2 regions of the Symbiopectobacterium purcellii genome follow, and region 1 is predicted to be linked to the other one. Evidence: predicted binding sites of a transcription regulator. Region 1 holds the regulator's gene; the other holds the start of a gene.
The links. Region 1 encodes PurR, which represses purine synthesis genes. Its sites were predicted from a motif close to CANGCAAACGTTTGCNTG; they were not measured.
Positions count from the first base shown of each region.

Region 1 (7,855 bases):
TCGAAATGTCGGTTAAGGTCGCGATAATCCTGCAATTCAATGGTGACATTGAGATCGCTACAGCGTGCCTGAGCCAATTTTTGCTGCTCACGCGAGATGGTCACGCCGTAAACCGATACGCCATAATGGCGTGCCGCATAAGCGGCAAGCCCGCCCCAGCCACAGCCAATATCCAACAGTGTCATGCCTGGCTGAAGCTGAAGCTTTTCGCAAATCATGCGCAGTTTGGCCTGTTGCGCCTGCTCAAGGGTTGTGGCCTCTTTCCAGTAGCCGCAGGAATATTGCATATGTGTATCGAGCATCAGGCTAAACAGATCGTTGCCCAGGTCGTAATGCTCCTCGCCGACGATCCAGGCCCGCTTGCGGGATTGCAGGTTAATCAAGCGTGCAGCGACAATATGGAAAATGTCTTTGAGGTGATGGGGGGCTTTTTTCTCAAGCCCTGCACGTAAGATACGCCGAAAAAAGCAGTCTAAACGCTCGCACTCCCACCAACCGTCCATATAGCTTTCCCCGAGCCCCAGTGAGCCTTCACGCAGAACGCGTTTGTAGAAATCGGGGTTACGTACCCGGATATCAAACGGGCGTGAACCATTGATTTTAATATCGGCGATAGCTAATAACGCGTGTACGATCCGGAACCAGGACGTGTTATGTTCTGCCAGTTCCTCTACATATGATGAACTCATAATTTCTCCCAACCTTGCCAGACAGCGCTGCAAGGAACAGCATAGATAGTCTCTCATCAACCCGAACGCTGCGGTTTGTACACAGCGTGTTCGAATCACGGGCAAGTTACCCGTTGTTCAAATTGTAAGCGGTTGCATTCGTGCGCAGCCGTTTATGCTTGCCCGTTGCACAGTGGCAGCGGGCATAACATCCATCGTCTACTCTCTGGATACCCAGAGGGAATGAAGTGTCAACGCCGGTACGTAGTAACACGTAGGGGCATATATCCTGATACGCAGTCGTGCGTTCGTTATAATAAGGATAAGTGTAGGGATATTGTCCGAATGAAAAACAGTGTATGACTGCTTCAATCAGAGGACAAGTCAAAATTGATTGATGCAGTCATGAAGAATTTACAAATCAACGTGCTATACCCGTCATACTTCACGTTGCAGGTGCGTTGTCTGCACTCATTATTCGGCCCATCCCTGGGCCTCACCGCTTACGAGGCCGCCGCACGCGGCGTTCAAATCTGCTCCGGGCAGGTTTGTCACCCGAATCACTTAACCGAGTAAGCTCATCGGGATTAATGAATCTCATCCCTGAGATTCACCCTTCGGGCCAGCGCTTGCGCTGTTCAAATCTGTTCCAGACGGAGTTGTCGCTCATTTGCCGCCTTCCTGTCACTCGAATTATTTAGGGTATATAAGAAAACCGTCTTGAGCATCAACTGCGGTAGTCGCGGGAAGGGCCGTCACCCACAGAGCGACGCTCGATAAGCGTTGGGTGAACCTCAATCATCTGTGTATCTTCGCGCTTGCTGGTGATGCGATCGAGCAGCATGGTAAAAGCCGATTGGCCCAAACGCTCTTTTGGCTGGTGGATCGTGGTTAAGGCTGGGGTGAAATAACGTGCATGGCGAACATTATCGTAGCCAATCACGGAAATATCTTGCGGTACGCGTAGCCCCAATTCATCAGCCGCGCAGATAGCGCCCATAGCCATGATGTCGCCGCCGCAGAAAATAGCGGTCGGGCGCTGTTTTTGCGCCAAAATCTGGTGCATGGCTTTGTAACCGGATTCCGGCTCGAAATCCCCCTGAACAATCCATTCATCGCGAACTGTGATATCCGCTTCCTGCAAGGCTTTGAGAAAACCCAGATAACGTCCGCTGCCCGTGTTGCGTTCCTGAATACCGGGAATGGCACCAATGTCGCGGTGGCCGCGCTCAATCAGATAGCGCCCAGCCAGATATCCCCCTTCGAAGGCGTTATCTATAATGGTGTCCGTAAAATCACTGTGTGCCTGACCCCAATCCATTACCACCATGGGAATGCTGCGGTAATCGGACAACATGCTCAATAGTTCAGGCGGGTATTCCGCACACATCACCAACAGGCCATCGACCCGTTTTTGCGCCAGCATGGAAAGATAAGCACGCTGTTTTTCCAGGTTATTATGCGAGTTACACAGAATCAGGGTGTAGCCTTTGGCATAACAACTGTTTTCAACCGCTTCGATAATTTCCGCAAAGTAGGGCGCTTCACTCGAAGTGGCGAGCAATCCGATGGATTTGGTGTGATTGACCTTTAAGCTCCGAGCCACTGCGCTCGGGGAGTAGTGTAATTCCTTGATGGCTTCCCGCACGGCCGTTTTGGTCTCTTCGGCGACGAAACGTGTTTTGTTGATGACGTGAGAGACGGTTGTTGTTGAAACGCCAGCACGCTTTGCCACATCTTTGATCGTTGCCATCTAAACATGACTCCTGAACCTACTTGTTACGGCAGTATATAGTTTGTTAATCGTTTGCTTTTGCGTAATGTTCTCTTTCCGATGGTATAAACAGGATATCAGAAGGAGACTGCCGACGTACTTTGTACCTAAAGGGGACGTGTTGATCCCATCGAAGATGACGTGTTCGGACACCGACGCAGCGCACGGTAAACTGCGAATTTTGGCTGATTTACCGCGAAAGTGAAAGGGTTAATTGATTTAATTAGTGCAGCCGGGATCGGAGATTTTCCCTATAAAATGTGTAACAATGATCTTTTAGCATCATTGTGCTGCGGTATTGGTGTGCAGGAAACAACGAAGCATCCGGTGCGGCGGCAACGTTTACGCGTTTCTGTGTTTCAAGGAGATAGAATGAATACTGATTTTAAAATGTCATTAATGACCACGGTTGGGGCGTTAGTCATGATCATGGTATTTAGCTTTGTTGCCGTGTTGAACTGATCGCGATTAAAATAAAGACCAGGCTGCATAGGCATCACCTGGTCTTTATTATCGATAACATGTCGATTTGGCGATCACCGAATCGTTTGTGGTGTCACCACGCGACGTGCACCAATGTAGTGTTCCTGCCAGTAGTCTTCACTCAACTTACTGATCTTGATATCGGCACCGGTTCGCGGTGACTGAATAAACTTACCATTGCCGAGATAAACGCCGACATGATCTGCGGTGCCGCGACCGTTGATGCGAAAGAACACCAGATCGCCAATCTCCAGTTCACCCTTATTGATGGGGGCTGCATCGCGCAAGTGATACATTTCATTGGCGGTGCGCGGGATAGGGATTTTCACCACATCCTTGTAGGCATAATAGACCAGGCCGCTACAGTCAAAACCGGTATAGGGGGAGTTGCCACCCCATTGATAAGGTTTACCGATCTGACTCATCAGCTTGTTCATTGCCGTCATTTTTGCATGCTGATAACGGCGCTTATGCGCTTCACTGAGTACTACCTCTTTGCCCGCTTTCTTGGTGCCTGGTTTTATTGCCGCCGTTTTCTTTTCAGTGGCATCAGCCCCTTTTTTGAGCCCCTTCACCAGTTTTGCGGGCGTTGCACTGTGGTAGCGGGATGACGCGGTTTTTGACGCGATACTCTTGATGTCGACGTCAGCAGAACTTTTTTTAGTGGTGGTCGTTTTGGTCGGTTTCGTGCTTTGCGCTATCTTGGTTTTTTTCTCAACGGCCTTTTTCTCAACGATCTTTTTTTCTGGCTGCGTTTTAGCTTTTTCCTGCGTTGTCTTCTTCTTCGGTGGTTCCGGTGGGGTTTGTGGCTTTTTAGCGGTTTTGGTGGTCTGGTTTTTTTTCAGGTGTTTGTCATCCGTGCTGGCGCTGGCTTTCTTTTCCGCATTGGTATGCGGAGCTGCCTGAGCAACATTAACAAACAGATGGCTGAAGAAAACAAAGATCAGAGTAATAAATACGCGCATGATAAAAGAGACCGAATACAATCCTTAACTCGCTCAATTCGAACAGTATTCACGAAAACGCCATGAGAAAAAAGCAGGAAATCACCTTTTCGCTTAACAGAATCATGAGAAAACGTTAATAATTGTTTTCCCGCTGTAAATATCATCATTTATTGCGGCATATTTCACCGAGGGGACTGAGGGGGAACGGTGGCAGGAAAAACCCTACAAAAAATGGCGTTTTTTTGTCATCACCGCTCTCGCTACAATGACGCAACGGTAAATGCGCTTTGCAATCACTTGGATGACAAAGCGCATACGCGACAATGGTGCGATAATACTCCGTTACATAATGATGCCGAGCGATCCCTCCGACAGGAATGGGGTAGCGTGATGGCTCGCAGAAACACCGTTTGAGGAAGCAAAAAGCATGACGACGACAACGATTGAAAAAATTCAGCGCCAGATTACAGAAAACCCGATTTTGTTGTACATGAAAGGTTCACCGAAGTTGCCGAGCTGCGGTTTTTCCGCCCAGGCTGTACAGGCACTGTCGGCGTGCGGTGAACGCTTCGCCTATGTGGACATTTTGCAAAACCCGGATATTCGTGCTGAGCTGCCGAAATATGCTAACTGGCCGACCTTTCCCCAACTGTGGGTTGACGGTGAGCTGGTTGGCGGATGCGACATCATCATTGAAATGTATCAACGTGGTGAATTGCAGCAACTGATCAAAGAAACCGCAGACAAATACCGTGAACCGCAGGATGGAGACAGCGCGCAGTAAATTGCGCCTGTTGGCGGGTATTCCGCCGGTATTTGAGGTTAAAGAGGGGACCCAGCACCGTGGTCCCCTTTTTTTGGGTATCAAATTTGTTGATGACCCCACTCGGAGAATTCAGACTGTTTGATCTTCCAGGGGCAGTGGCCAACCGCCCAGTCGCTTCCACCGATTCACCAGTTCGCAAAATAGCGCCGTGGTTTGCTGGGTATCATAAAGCGCTGAGTGTGCCTGCGCGGAGTCGAAGGCGATGCCAGCGGTCATGCAGGCCTTCGCCAATACGGTTTGTCCCAGCACTAATCCGCTCAGTGCGGCGGTGTCAAAGGTGGCAAAGGGGTGGAACGGGTTGCGCTTGAGTCCGCAGCGTTCTGCCGCCGCCATCAGAAAACCGTGATCAAAGTTGGCGTTGTGGGCGACAATAATCCCGCGATTGCAGCCTTTGTCTTTAATGCCTTTACGCACCATTTTGAATATTTCATGCAGCGCTTCGTATTCAGAGACGGCACCACGCAATGGGTTGTGGGGATCAATGCCGGTAAACGCCAGCGCTGCGGGATCAAGCAGCGCGCCTTCGAATGGCGCGACGTGAAAATGCAACGTTTCATCGGGCTGTAACCAACCGTTATCATCCATTTTCATCGTGATGGCGGCAATTTCCAGCAGTGCGTCAGTTTGCGCGTTGAACCCTGCGGTTTCAACATCAATAACAACCGGGTAAAACCCGCGGAAACGGCCACTCAGTGCGTTCAGGTTATTTTTATCAGCCATGTTCTCTTTAATCATTTACTAAATGCAGCGCGCATTATGGCAAATTCCTGCCACCAATGCAGTAAACCTGATGTCTTGAACGCCTTGAAAGGAATGCGAGCGCAATGACATGAACGACATATATGAGAGAAGGGGAAGAGAGAAAGCAAAAAAGCGGCGGGCAGAAGCCGCCGCAGAGCATCGTCTGACAATCAGTTGCCGAGCCCGTTTCCTGATTGCGCTTTTTCGATCAGCTCAATCTTGTAACCATCGGGATCTTCGATAAAGGCAATGATCGTGGTGCCGCCCTTAACTGGGCCAGCTTCGCGCGTCACTTTTTCGCCTGCCTGACGAATACGCTCGCAGGTTGCGGCAACATCTTCAACCGCCAGTGCGATGTGCCCGTAAGCATTACCCAAATCGTATTTATCAACGCCCCAGTTGTACGTCAGTTCAATGACGGCCCCTTCGCTCTCTTCGGTATAACCGACGAAGGCGAGCGTGTATTTGTATTCGGTGTTTTCACTGGTTCGCAGCAAACGCATCCCCAGTACCTTGGTGTAAAAATCGATTGAGCGTTGTAAGTCCCCAACACGCAACATGGTATGAAGTAAGCGCATAATATCCTCGATTGACTACTGTGGTTGACCGCCATCACCGGGGCGACAGCGCAAAGGCTCGTTACAAAGTATACCGTTGTAACGAGGTTGAGTCCAAACCCTTGATGTAGAAGGCACACTTAAGGTGCCACAGTAGACGGCAATCACATTTATGCCATAGCTTTGCGGTATATTAATAACAAGCCAAATAAATAGTGTCGCTAGAGAAATCTTCGGCGCTACAATATATAATACTGAGTATCGTTTACAACCAGCGCCGCTCTACACCTAAAGCTTGCCATTGTCGCCCTGTAACGCTTCAATGAACGTGATGGATAGCGGAGGTGCAGTGCCTGAACAACTTGAGCTTTTTGCTGTTCCCAACCCCTGTCGTGGCGTGTGCCAAACGGATGCGCGCGGTTATTGTCTGGGTTGCTTTCGCAGTCGCAGTGAGCGTTTCTCCTGGGGGGAAATGAGCGATACGCAAAAACAGGACGTGCTAAGGCTTTGCAGGCATCGCGAGAAACGGATGGTTCGTTCGGAAAAAGCGACACTGAATAGCGAGTGGCAGCAGCCCTCATTATTCAACGATGAGTAGTGTGCTGTGGGCTCTAATAACTTATGTTGCATAATGTAGAGAGAACAATCTTTTCCACTGCACGCGTTGAGAGAATTTCCTCAAGGTGAATATATTTGGTATAACAGCAACGTGGTTACCGCTATTTATCGATAAATTATTAAGCAGAGCACCTTTTTCATTTTTTTTAAAATCAGAGTTGATTGCAATCCAGGGATATAACTTAGTACGCTAATAATAAGGAGGTGTTATGGAATTGCCGTTAGGTTCTGATTTGGCCAGATTGGTTCGGGTGTGGCGATCATTAATTGATTTTCGTCTGAAACCACTGGAATTAACCCAAACCCATTGGGCTACACTGCATAATATATACCAACTGCCTCCTGGACAGTCGCAGATTCAATTGGCAAAAGCCATTGGCATCGAGCAGCCATCGCTGGTAAGAACCTTGGATCAGTTAGAGGAGAAGGGGTTGATTACTCGAAGTATTTGTGCTCACGATCGGCGCGCAAAGCGCATCGCGTTGACCGATGCGGCAGAGCCGATCATCCAAGCGGTGGACGATGTGATAAGCCAAACGCGTGGTGAGATATTGCTGGGTATATCGGGGCAGGAAGTCAGTGCCCTGACGGGCCTTATTGCCCGCTTGGAGAAAAATATTCTCGCTTTACATGAGAGTCATGAAAGTCGTCATTGAAGCATCATCAGACAAAATAATGCTTGGGTAGAATAAATGTCCATCAAGCCGAATTGAATACTGCGCTGCATTCAAACATGGCATCACGCTGCGATCCTTTACCTGAACCCTATTTCTGGTGAATTATTGATGTCGTGTGGATGTTTTTTACTGAAAAAACTGATGGGTTTTAGCCTGGGCAGAGGATATACCTTTTGGTATCTTTCTTAGACAATGTGCTATTTTTCGTTAAAAACGTGTTGTACCCGACGTGTTTTGAGCCAGCGCAATTATTGCCTGTACGATTGAGGCCGCTCGTTGTCAGAATGAGTTTTTCATGTGAAGTGACATTATTGATCTAAGCAATAATCTAGGTTATCACCACCGTGCTGGTGGTGATAACAGAAAACAGGGGGTGTTTATCGTGGTGCAACTGTCACGTTTTGGCCGTTGCTGGACATGGCAACACGTTGGCCCACGCTGAAACGGGTATCGCCCTGGCGTTGTACAACCATGATGGTGGTACCATCGTCGCGGCGAATTTCCAACTCAACGCCTTGAACGCGGTTCATCGCACCTTGTGCACTTTGACCCGCTACGCCACCC
Region 1 is NZ_CP081864.1:1,913,972-1,921,826, forward strand. It holds gene cfa (cyclopropane fatty acyl phospholipid synthase) at 1-689, opposite strand, end outside; gene purR (HTH-type transcriptional repressor PurR) at 1,396-2,421, opposite strand; gene cydH (cytochrome bd-I oxidase subunit CydH) at 2,644-2,904, shown strand; gene K6K13_RS08975 (C40 family peptidase) at 2,979-3,890, opposite strand; gene K6K13_RS08980 (Grx4 family monothiol glutaredoxin) at 4,300-4,656, shown strand; gene rnt (ribonuclease T) at 4,768-5,418, opposite strand; gene gloA (lactoylglutathione lyase) at 5,610-6,017, opposite strand; gene K6K13_RS08995 (DUF1289 domain-containing protein) at 6,346-6,594, shown strand; gene slyA (transcriptional regulator SlyA) at 6,824-7,270, shown strand; gene K6K13_RS09005 (outer membrane lipoprotein) at 7,669-7,855, opposite strand, start outside.

Region 2 (7,855 bases), 610 kb from region 1:
CGACGTACTGCAAGGCCGTGTCGCCGTTGACAGTGAAGTCACCGTGCGCGGCTGGGTACGTACCCGGAGAGATTCTAAAGCCGGTATCTCCTTTATCGCCGTCTATGACGGTTCCTGCTTTAATCCGTTACAGGCGGTCGTAAATAATAATCTTCCCAATTACCAGAATGACGTTCTGAAATTGACCACTGGCTGCTCTGTGATTGTCACAGGTACCGTGGTGGCGTCACCGGGTGAAGGTCAATCATTCGAAATTCAAGCGACCGCCGTTGACGTGGTGGGCTGGGTAGACGATCCGGACACCTATCCGATGGCGGCGAAACGGCACAGCATTGAGTACCTGCGTGAAGTCGCGCACCTGCGTCCGCGCACTAATCTGATCGGTGCCGTAGCACGTGTGCGTCATACGCTGGCTCAAGCCATTCACCGTTTCTTCCATGAGAACGGTTATTTCTGGGTCTCCACGCCGCTTATCACCGCGTCGGATACCGAAGGTGCCGGTGAGATGTTCCGCGTTTCTACGCTGGATCTGGAAAACCTGCCGCGTACCGAGGCGGGTAAAGTGGATTTCAGTGAAGATTTCTTTGGCAAAGAGGCTTTCCTGACCGTTTCTGGCCAATTGAACGGTGAAACCTACGCCTGTGCGCTCTCGAATGTGTACACCTTTGGCCCCACGTTCCGTGCTGAAAACTCCAACACCAGCCGCCATCTGGCGGAGTTCTGGATGATCGAGCCGGAAGTGGCCTTCGCGACCCTTGACGATGCCGCCGCGCTGGCCGAAAGCCTGTTGAAATACGTCTTCAAGGCCGTGCTCGAAGAGCGCGCCGATGATATGGCGTTTTTTGCTGAGCGTGTTGATAAAGAAGCCATCAGCCGTCTGGAAAACTTCGTCAGCGCTGATTTTGCCCAGGTGGATTACACCGACGCGATCGAAATCCTGTTGAATTGCGGACATACCTTCGAGAATCCGGTGTTCTGGGGTGTCGATCTGGCTTCCGAGCATGAGCGCTACCTGGCTGAGCAACACTTCAAAGCGCCAGTGGTGGTAAAAAACTACCCGAAAGACATCAAAGCTTTCTATATGCGTATGAACGAAGACGGTAAAACTGTCGCAGCCATGGACGTATTGGCACCAGGCATCGGCGAAATCATCGGTGGTTCTCAGCGTGAAGAGCGTCTGGCGCAGTTGGACAGCCGTCTGGAAGAAATGGGGCTGAATAAAGAAGATTACTGGTGGTATCGCGATCTGCGTCGCTACGGCACCATTCCGCACTCCGGTTTTGGGCTCGGATTTGAACGTCTGATCGCCTATGTGACCGGTGTACAAAATGTGCGCGATGTAATCCCTTTCCCACGCACTCCACGTAACGCCAGTTTCTAAATACGCATTAAACATAAGTAAAACAAATAACTAGAAAAAAGACCGCGAATAATTCGCGGTCTTTTTTTTCTTTCAGATAAGGCTGAAAAAGTTCCCTAAAATTTACAACTTGAAACACAATCTTTCTTTTTATTACCCTATTACGAACTTAGTATCATTTTAAGGGTAGATTAACGGGCGAGTGAATGGAACACTGCGTTCAGACACAGGAGGACACCAAACTTCCAGTGATAGTTCCGTAAGAGTTTTATTACTTTTTTCGAGAATTGTTAATGGCAGCGGCGGGTGTCTTAAAACACCAATGAGGGTAATAATGATGAAACGCAATATTCTTGCAGTAGTAATCCCGGCTTTGTTAGCTGCTGGCGCAGTAAACGCAGCAGAAGTTTACAACAAAGACGACAACAAACTGGACCTGTACGGTAAAGTTACCGCTAAACACCGTTTTTCTGACAACAGCGGTCAGGATGGTGACAAATCTTATGCACGTCTGGGTTTCAAAGGTGAAACGCGGATCACCAGCGATGTAACGGGCTACGGTCGTTACGAAGCTGAATTCGCTGGCAACAAAAAAGAAGGTTCTGACGTTGCTACTCGTTATGCTTTCGCCGGTTTGAAAATCGCTGATTTCGGTACCATCGACTACGGTCGTAACATGGGTATCGCTTACGATTCTCTGGCATACACCGACGTTCTGCCTGAGTGGGGCGGCGACCAGTCCAACTCTGACAACTTCCTGACTGGCCGTTCTACTGGCGTTCTGACCTACCGTAACAAAGATTTCTTTGGTCTGGTTGATGGTCTGAACTTCGGTCTGCAATATCAAGGTAAGAACAATAAAGACACTCTGAACGAGCGTACTGCTCCGGACACTCAGAATGGCGACGGTTGGGGTACATCACTGGAGTACGTATCTCCAATTGGTGTAGGTATCGTTGCTAACTACGCAGCAATTAGCCGTACTGTTGAGCAAAACCAGTTTACTACCGGTACAGGTAAAAAAGCTGAAGCTTGGGGTACTGGTCTGAAATATGATGCTAACAACATTTATGTTGCAGCTATCTATTCTGAACTGCGCAATGCAAGCTATATCAACGGCAGAAGAGACCCTGCTACGCCGCTGACCAATTTCGCAGATAAAACTAAAATCTTCGAAGCTGTTGCTCAGTACAACTTCGATTTCGGTCTGACGCCGTCTCTGGGTTACGTTTCTGGCAAAGCTAAAGACGACACCAACAATCGTAATGCCTACATCACCAAATACGTGAGCCTGGGTGCAACTTATGCATTCAACAAAAACTTCTCCGTATACACTGAATACGACATCAAATTGATCAAAGACACTAATGCTTACGGCGTTAACGATGATGACAAGTATGCTGTTGGTGTAACTTATCAGTTCTAATTTCGTTTTATCACCACTGCATTACGCAGTCTGATAACGAAAAAGACAGGGCCTTGTGCCCTGTCTTTTTGTTTTCTGTCCCCTGACTATTAGCGCCATTTATGGCTATAGCTCCTGCCACAATTTTTCCTGTTATTTCACCTGCATTTTGATCGCAAACGGTTGGCAAAGCTTATGGCTAGCGGTAACCTGAAGGTTCTTGCCTAACCTCTGTCATGGAATAGCCATCAATGTTTGAACATATTACTGCTGCTGCCGCTGATCCGATTCTTGGCCTGGCCGATCTGTTTCGCGCCGACTCTCGTCCACAAAAAATCAATCTGGGTATCGGCGTATACAAAGATGAAACCGGAAAGACACCGGTGCTGGCCAGTGTAAAAAAAGCAGAACAATTTTTGCTGGAGAATGAAGCCACCAAAAACTATCTCGGAATCGATGGCCTGCCTGAATTCGCTCTGCGCACCCAGGAACTGCTGTTCGGCACGCAAAGCGCGATTATCAGCGAAAAGCGTGCACGTAGCGCACAAACGCCGGGCGGCACCGGTGGCCTGCGTATTGCCGCAGAGTTTATCGCCAGTCAGACCGCCGCTAAGCGTATTTGGGTAAGTAACCCGAGCTGGCCTAACCATAAAAACGTGTTCCAGGCTGCCGGGTTGGAAGTGTGTGATTATCACTACTACGATGCTGCTAACCACGCGCTGGATTTTGATGGCATGGTAAAAAGCCTTGAAGCAGTTCAAGCGGGCGACGTGGTGTTATTCCACGGTTGTTGCCATAACCCGACCGGTATCGATCCTACAGCGCAGCAGTGGCAAGCGCTGGCTGACCTGTCTGCTCAGAAGGGTTGGCTGCCGCTGTTTGATTTTGCCTATCAGGGCTTTGCTCGCGGGCTGGAAGAGGATGCAGAGGGTCTGCGTATTTTCGCGGCTTCCCACCCGGAACTGTTGGTCTCCAGCTCCTATTCGAAGAACTTTGGCTTGTATAACGAACGTGTCGGTGCCTGCACCCTGGTGGCGGCCAATGCCGATGTGGCAGACAAAGCGTTCAGCCAGGTGAAATCCATCATCCGCGCCAACTACTCCAACCCGCCAGCACACGGTGCGGCGGTAGTAGCGACCATTCTCGGCAACGAGGCGTTGCGTACCCTGTGGGAACAGGAACTGACAGCGATGCGCGAGCGCATCCAACGCATGCGTCATCTTTTCGTCAATACCTTACAGGAAAAAGGCGCGACGCAGGATTTCTCGTTTATCATCCAGCAGAACGGTATGTTTTCCTTCAGCGGTCTGACCAAAGAGCAGGTGTTGCGTCTGCGCGATGAGTTTGCGGTCTATGCGGTGAACTCTGGGCGGGTTAACGTGGCGGGTATGACGCCGGAAAACATGGCTCCGCTGTGCGAAGCCATTGTGGCCGTGCTGTAATATACCGTCAGGCATACCCTGCTAGTCGGGGGATGCCTGTGCATTAATCATGCACAAAAGGATTGGTCTTGCGCTCCTGACCCAGCGTCGACATCGGGCCGTGCCCAGGAATAAAGGTGATATCATCACCGAGTGGGAACAACTTGGTACGAATGGACGTAATCAGTGCCTGATGGTCGCCCTGCGGGAAATCACTGCGCCCGACACCCCCGTTGAAAATCACATCGCCCACCTGCGCTAAACGCGATACCTTGTCGATAAACACCACATGGCCCGGCGTATGTCCCGGGCAGTGCAGCACGGACAGCACCGTGTTACCCACTGTTACCGAATCCCCTTCTTGCAACCAGCGCGTCGGCGTTAACGGTGCACACTCTGTCAGGCCAAACATGCGGCTCTGTGCGGGCAAACCATCAAGCCAAAAGGCATCTGCGGGATGTGGGCCGATAATCGGCACCTGATAGTGATCGGCCAGTTGCTGAGCCGCACCGACGTGATCGAGATGTCCATGCGTCAACAGGATTTGCGACACGTTGATGTCGCACTGCGCGACGGCGCGTTTGATTTTTTCCGCTTCGCCGCCGGGGTCAACAATCGCCGCGTCGCGGGTTTCCTCACACCATAACAACGTACAGTTTTGGCTGAACGCCGTTACGGGAACAATCTGGTATTTCATAGCACTCCACTTCACGAAAAAAGCACCCTTACGTAACCGCCATCATGACACGGTCAGGCCATAGGGTCTATTAGCGTTAAGGGTTACCAGCTCCGCGTCGGTCCGGTATCAATGTGCACGAAATTACTTTTCGGATAGTAGCCTACGCCACCCGCTTTCAGTTTCAGCGCTGCTTTACGAATGTTGGCCAGTTGCACACCCTCAATGTGAAAATCCATCGCCTGTCCTTTGGTGTGATAGCTCTGTTTGGCTACGCCGCGTGAATGGCTGCGCATTTCATTGTTGGTGTCCACCGAACGATACCCCGAAATCAGCTGCACCGGTTTGTTGGTGCCTAACATCACCTGCAAGCGATAAAGCTGATCGAACAGTAAAGGATCGATGGTTTTGATTTTATTGGCGCGGTAATCACGGAAGAAGTGGTTCAGACGGGACAGTTCATCTTTGTTGTAACGGCGGCCATCGAAAAATTCAGTTTTAAGATATTCGCCGGTATTAAGGTTTGCCAGCGTAAGAATGCGCGGACGCGGGGTTGATAGCGTGGCAAACGCCTGCCCCGGTAGCAGGGCAACGCCCAACGCGGCTCCGCCCAGCGCCAGCCATCTGCGGCGATGATGATCGATGAATTCCATGAAGTGTGCCCCGGCTTAATAGGTAAACATAACGACGACAAAAAGCGCGCCGTTTGGCACCATAACCGTGCAGTGCAGTTGAGTCAACCCGCTTTACGACAGGGTATGCGGAGGATCGCATTGATCCTCCGCTGCGATATAAACCCTGTGACAGCGCTAACGCCCCAGAATATCAGCGGTTACTGGAGCAGTTGCCCTGCCTTACCCAAGATGCCCGCCCCCCGTTTTACCGTATCATCATAATTGTAAATATCTGTGCGGAACTGGGGTTTGCCGTCGTCAGCGACCCAGGCTGTCAAATAGTACAGATTGACAGGAATACGTTGTTTGACCGGCACATAGGTGGTATTTCCCTGCGCTAGCGTGGAGGAAATGCGTGCATCGTTCCAACCGGCATCCTGCAACAGCAGCCCCGCCAGCTCAGAGGCTTTGTTCACGCGCACGCAGCCTGAGCTGAGCGCACGAATATCGCGCTGGAACAGCCCATGATTTGGCGTGTCGTGCAAGTAAATCGCTTCAGAATTAGGCATGTTGAATTTATACCGCCCCAGCGAGTTGTTAGCACCGGGTGCCTGACGAATGCGATACGGGAAACGATCGATGGTCTCCGCTTCGGAGTGCCAACCAGAGAGCAGCGTATAGTTGTTCCGCTGCAAGTAGCTGGGATCTTTGATGACCTTGGGAACGATATCCTGGCGAATCAGCGTAGTGGGCACGTTCCACGGCGGGTTAACCACCACGTTATACAATGAGCTGCTCATCAACGGCGTTTTGCGTTTCGGTTGTCCGACAATCACACGCGATGAGAGCCGCTGCGTACCGTTTTGATAGTAGTTCAACGAGTAATCAGGAATGTTCACCATGATGCCGGTGCTGACATTATCCGGCACCAGACGCAGGCGCTGAATATTGAGCGCCAGCAGCGCTGCACGGGTTTGCGGCGAAACGTTCAGACAATCCCGCGTGCGCTTACCAATGACGCCATCGGCATCTAACCCCTGCCACTGCTGGAAGCGCTTAACCCCCTCGACCAGATCGCCGGTGTAGGTATCCGGTGACGACACAGTCGCATCGGCGGCAGCAGGTTGTTCATTGAACAGGGTGATAGTCTCTGGCGTGGCAAGCATGCCGGTACGTTGCAGTATTTCACGCAGCACCGTCAGATCCTGGCTTTGCTGCTCAGGGCGCAAGGTATCGGACATCGTCAACACCGGCCAGGGACGCGTGTCCAACAACAGCGTTTTTAACGCCTGATGCATCTTGGCATATTGTGAATGGCGCGGTGCAAGTGACGAGACAAACCCGACACCGTTGCCTGCGACCAGTGCCTGCCGCCATTGCTCCACGCGCCCAGGCGCTGGCGGTTGCAAACGGTAGGGAACGCTGCTGTAGAGCCAATCGGTGCCGCTACGCTCCACGCCGTCAACAAATTGCAGATAGCCCAGCATGGCATCCGACAACAACACGTCGCGCGCCATCCCTTTGATACTGGCATCGGTCAACCAGGTCACCCATTGGGTAAACTGCGGCTGAACCCCTGACAGCGCCACTTCCGCCAACTGCTGCTGAAGTTGTACCACGGCGTGCTCATCCGCCCACAGCCGTTGTGCCGGATGCAGCGCGTAGAGTGCGGTAAGTTCTGAAAGATAATGCGGTTTAACGCCTTTCGCTGCCAGTGCCTGTAATGCCGCCACGCTGGTTTCATGTGACGTGGAGCCTGCGGTGTGCGCAGAGACGCTCGACGCGGCATGGGACGTTATTGCCGCCTGCCCGGTCGCCGACAACGTACAGAAAGAAAACAGGCTCAAGGCCCACAGCGCGCCAACACGGCACAGTGTGCTCTGCGCTTTTTGCTCACATACCAACATCCATTTATCCCCTGTATTCACTAAACGCGATATCAGCCACGATATTTTTTATCGACAATGAAAGCCTCGAGGTCCAATGGATATGACGCCCTACTTCACGTTATGCAGCAACTGATTGTCATAAATAGCGCAAAACGTTGAGATGGCCTGCCACTTTAATTATTCGCTCATCATTACCGTTAGTATATAAAGAGACAATGTTTTTTGCGCCACATCCCGCAGGTTTATTTCACTGGTCCGTCATGTGCGCGGCGCCATTCTGGGAAACAAAGAGACAAAAAAAGAGGCCGTTTAACACGGCCTCCGATCCTTACCTTACAAGATGATCGCTACGATGCCTGCACCTGCGGCGCTTCGCTCTCACTGCCAAAACCACGCAGCCCGACCACGTGCACATGTTCCTGATTCTGGAACACTTTACGCACCAGCTTGTAAGTAGTGCCTTTTTCCGGACTGATATTTTCCGGTGCAG
Region 2 is NZ_CP081864.1:2,523,191-2,531,045, forward strand. It holds gene asnS (asparagine--tRNA ligase) at 1-1,381, shown strand, start outside; gene K6K13_RS11825 (porin) at 1,695-2,786, shown strand; gene K6K13_RS11830 (amino acid aminotransferase) at 3,017-4,207, shown strand; gene K6K13_RS11835 (MBL fold metallo-hydrolase) at 4,251-4,883, opposite strand; gene mepK (peptidoglycan L,D-endopeptidase MepK) at 4,967-5,515, opposite strand; gene ldtD (L,D-transpeptidase) at 5,695-7,383, opposite strand; gene mukB (chromosome partition protein MukB) at 7,713-7,855, opposite strand, start outside.
Region 2: a site for PurR is predicted at 2,938-2,955, ahead of K6K13_RS11830 (amino acid aminotransferase). Genes of this name have one in related genera too.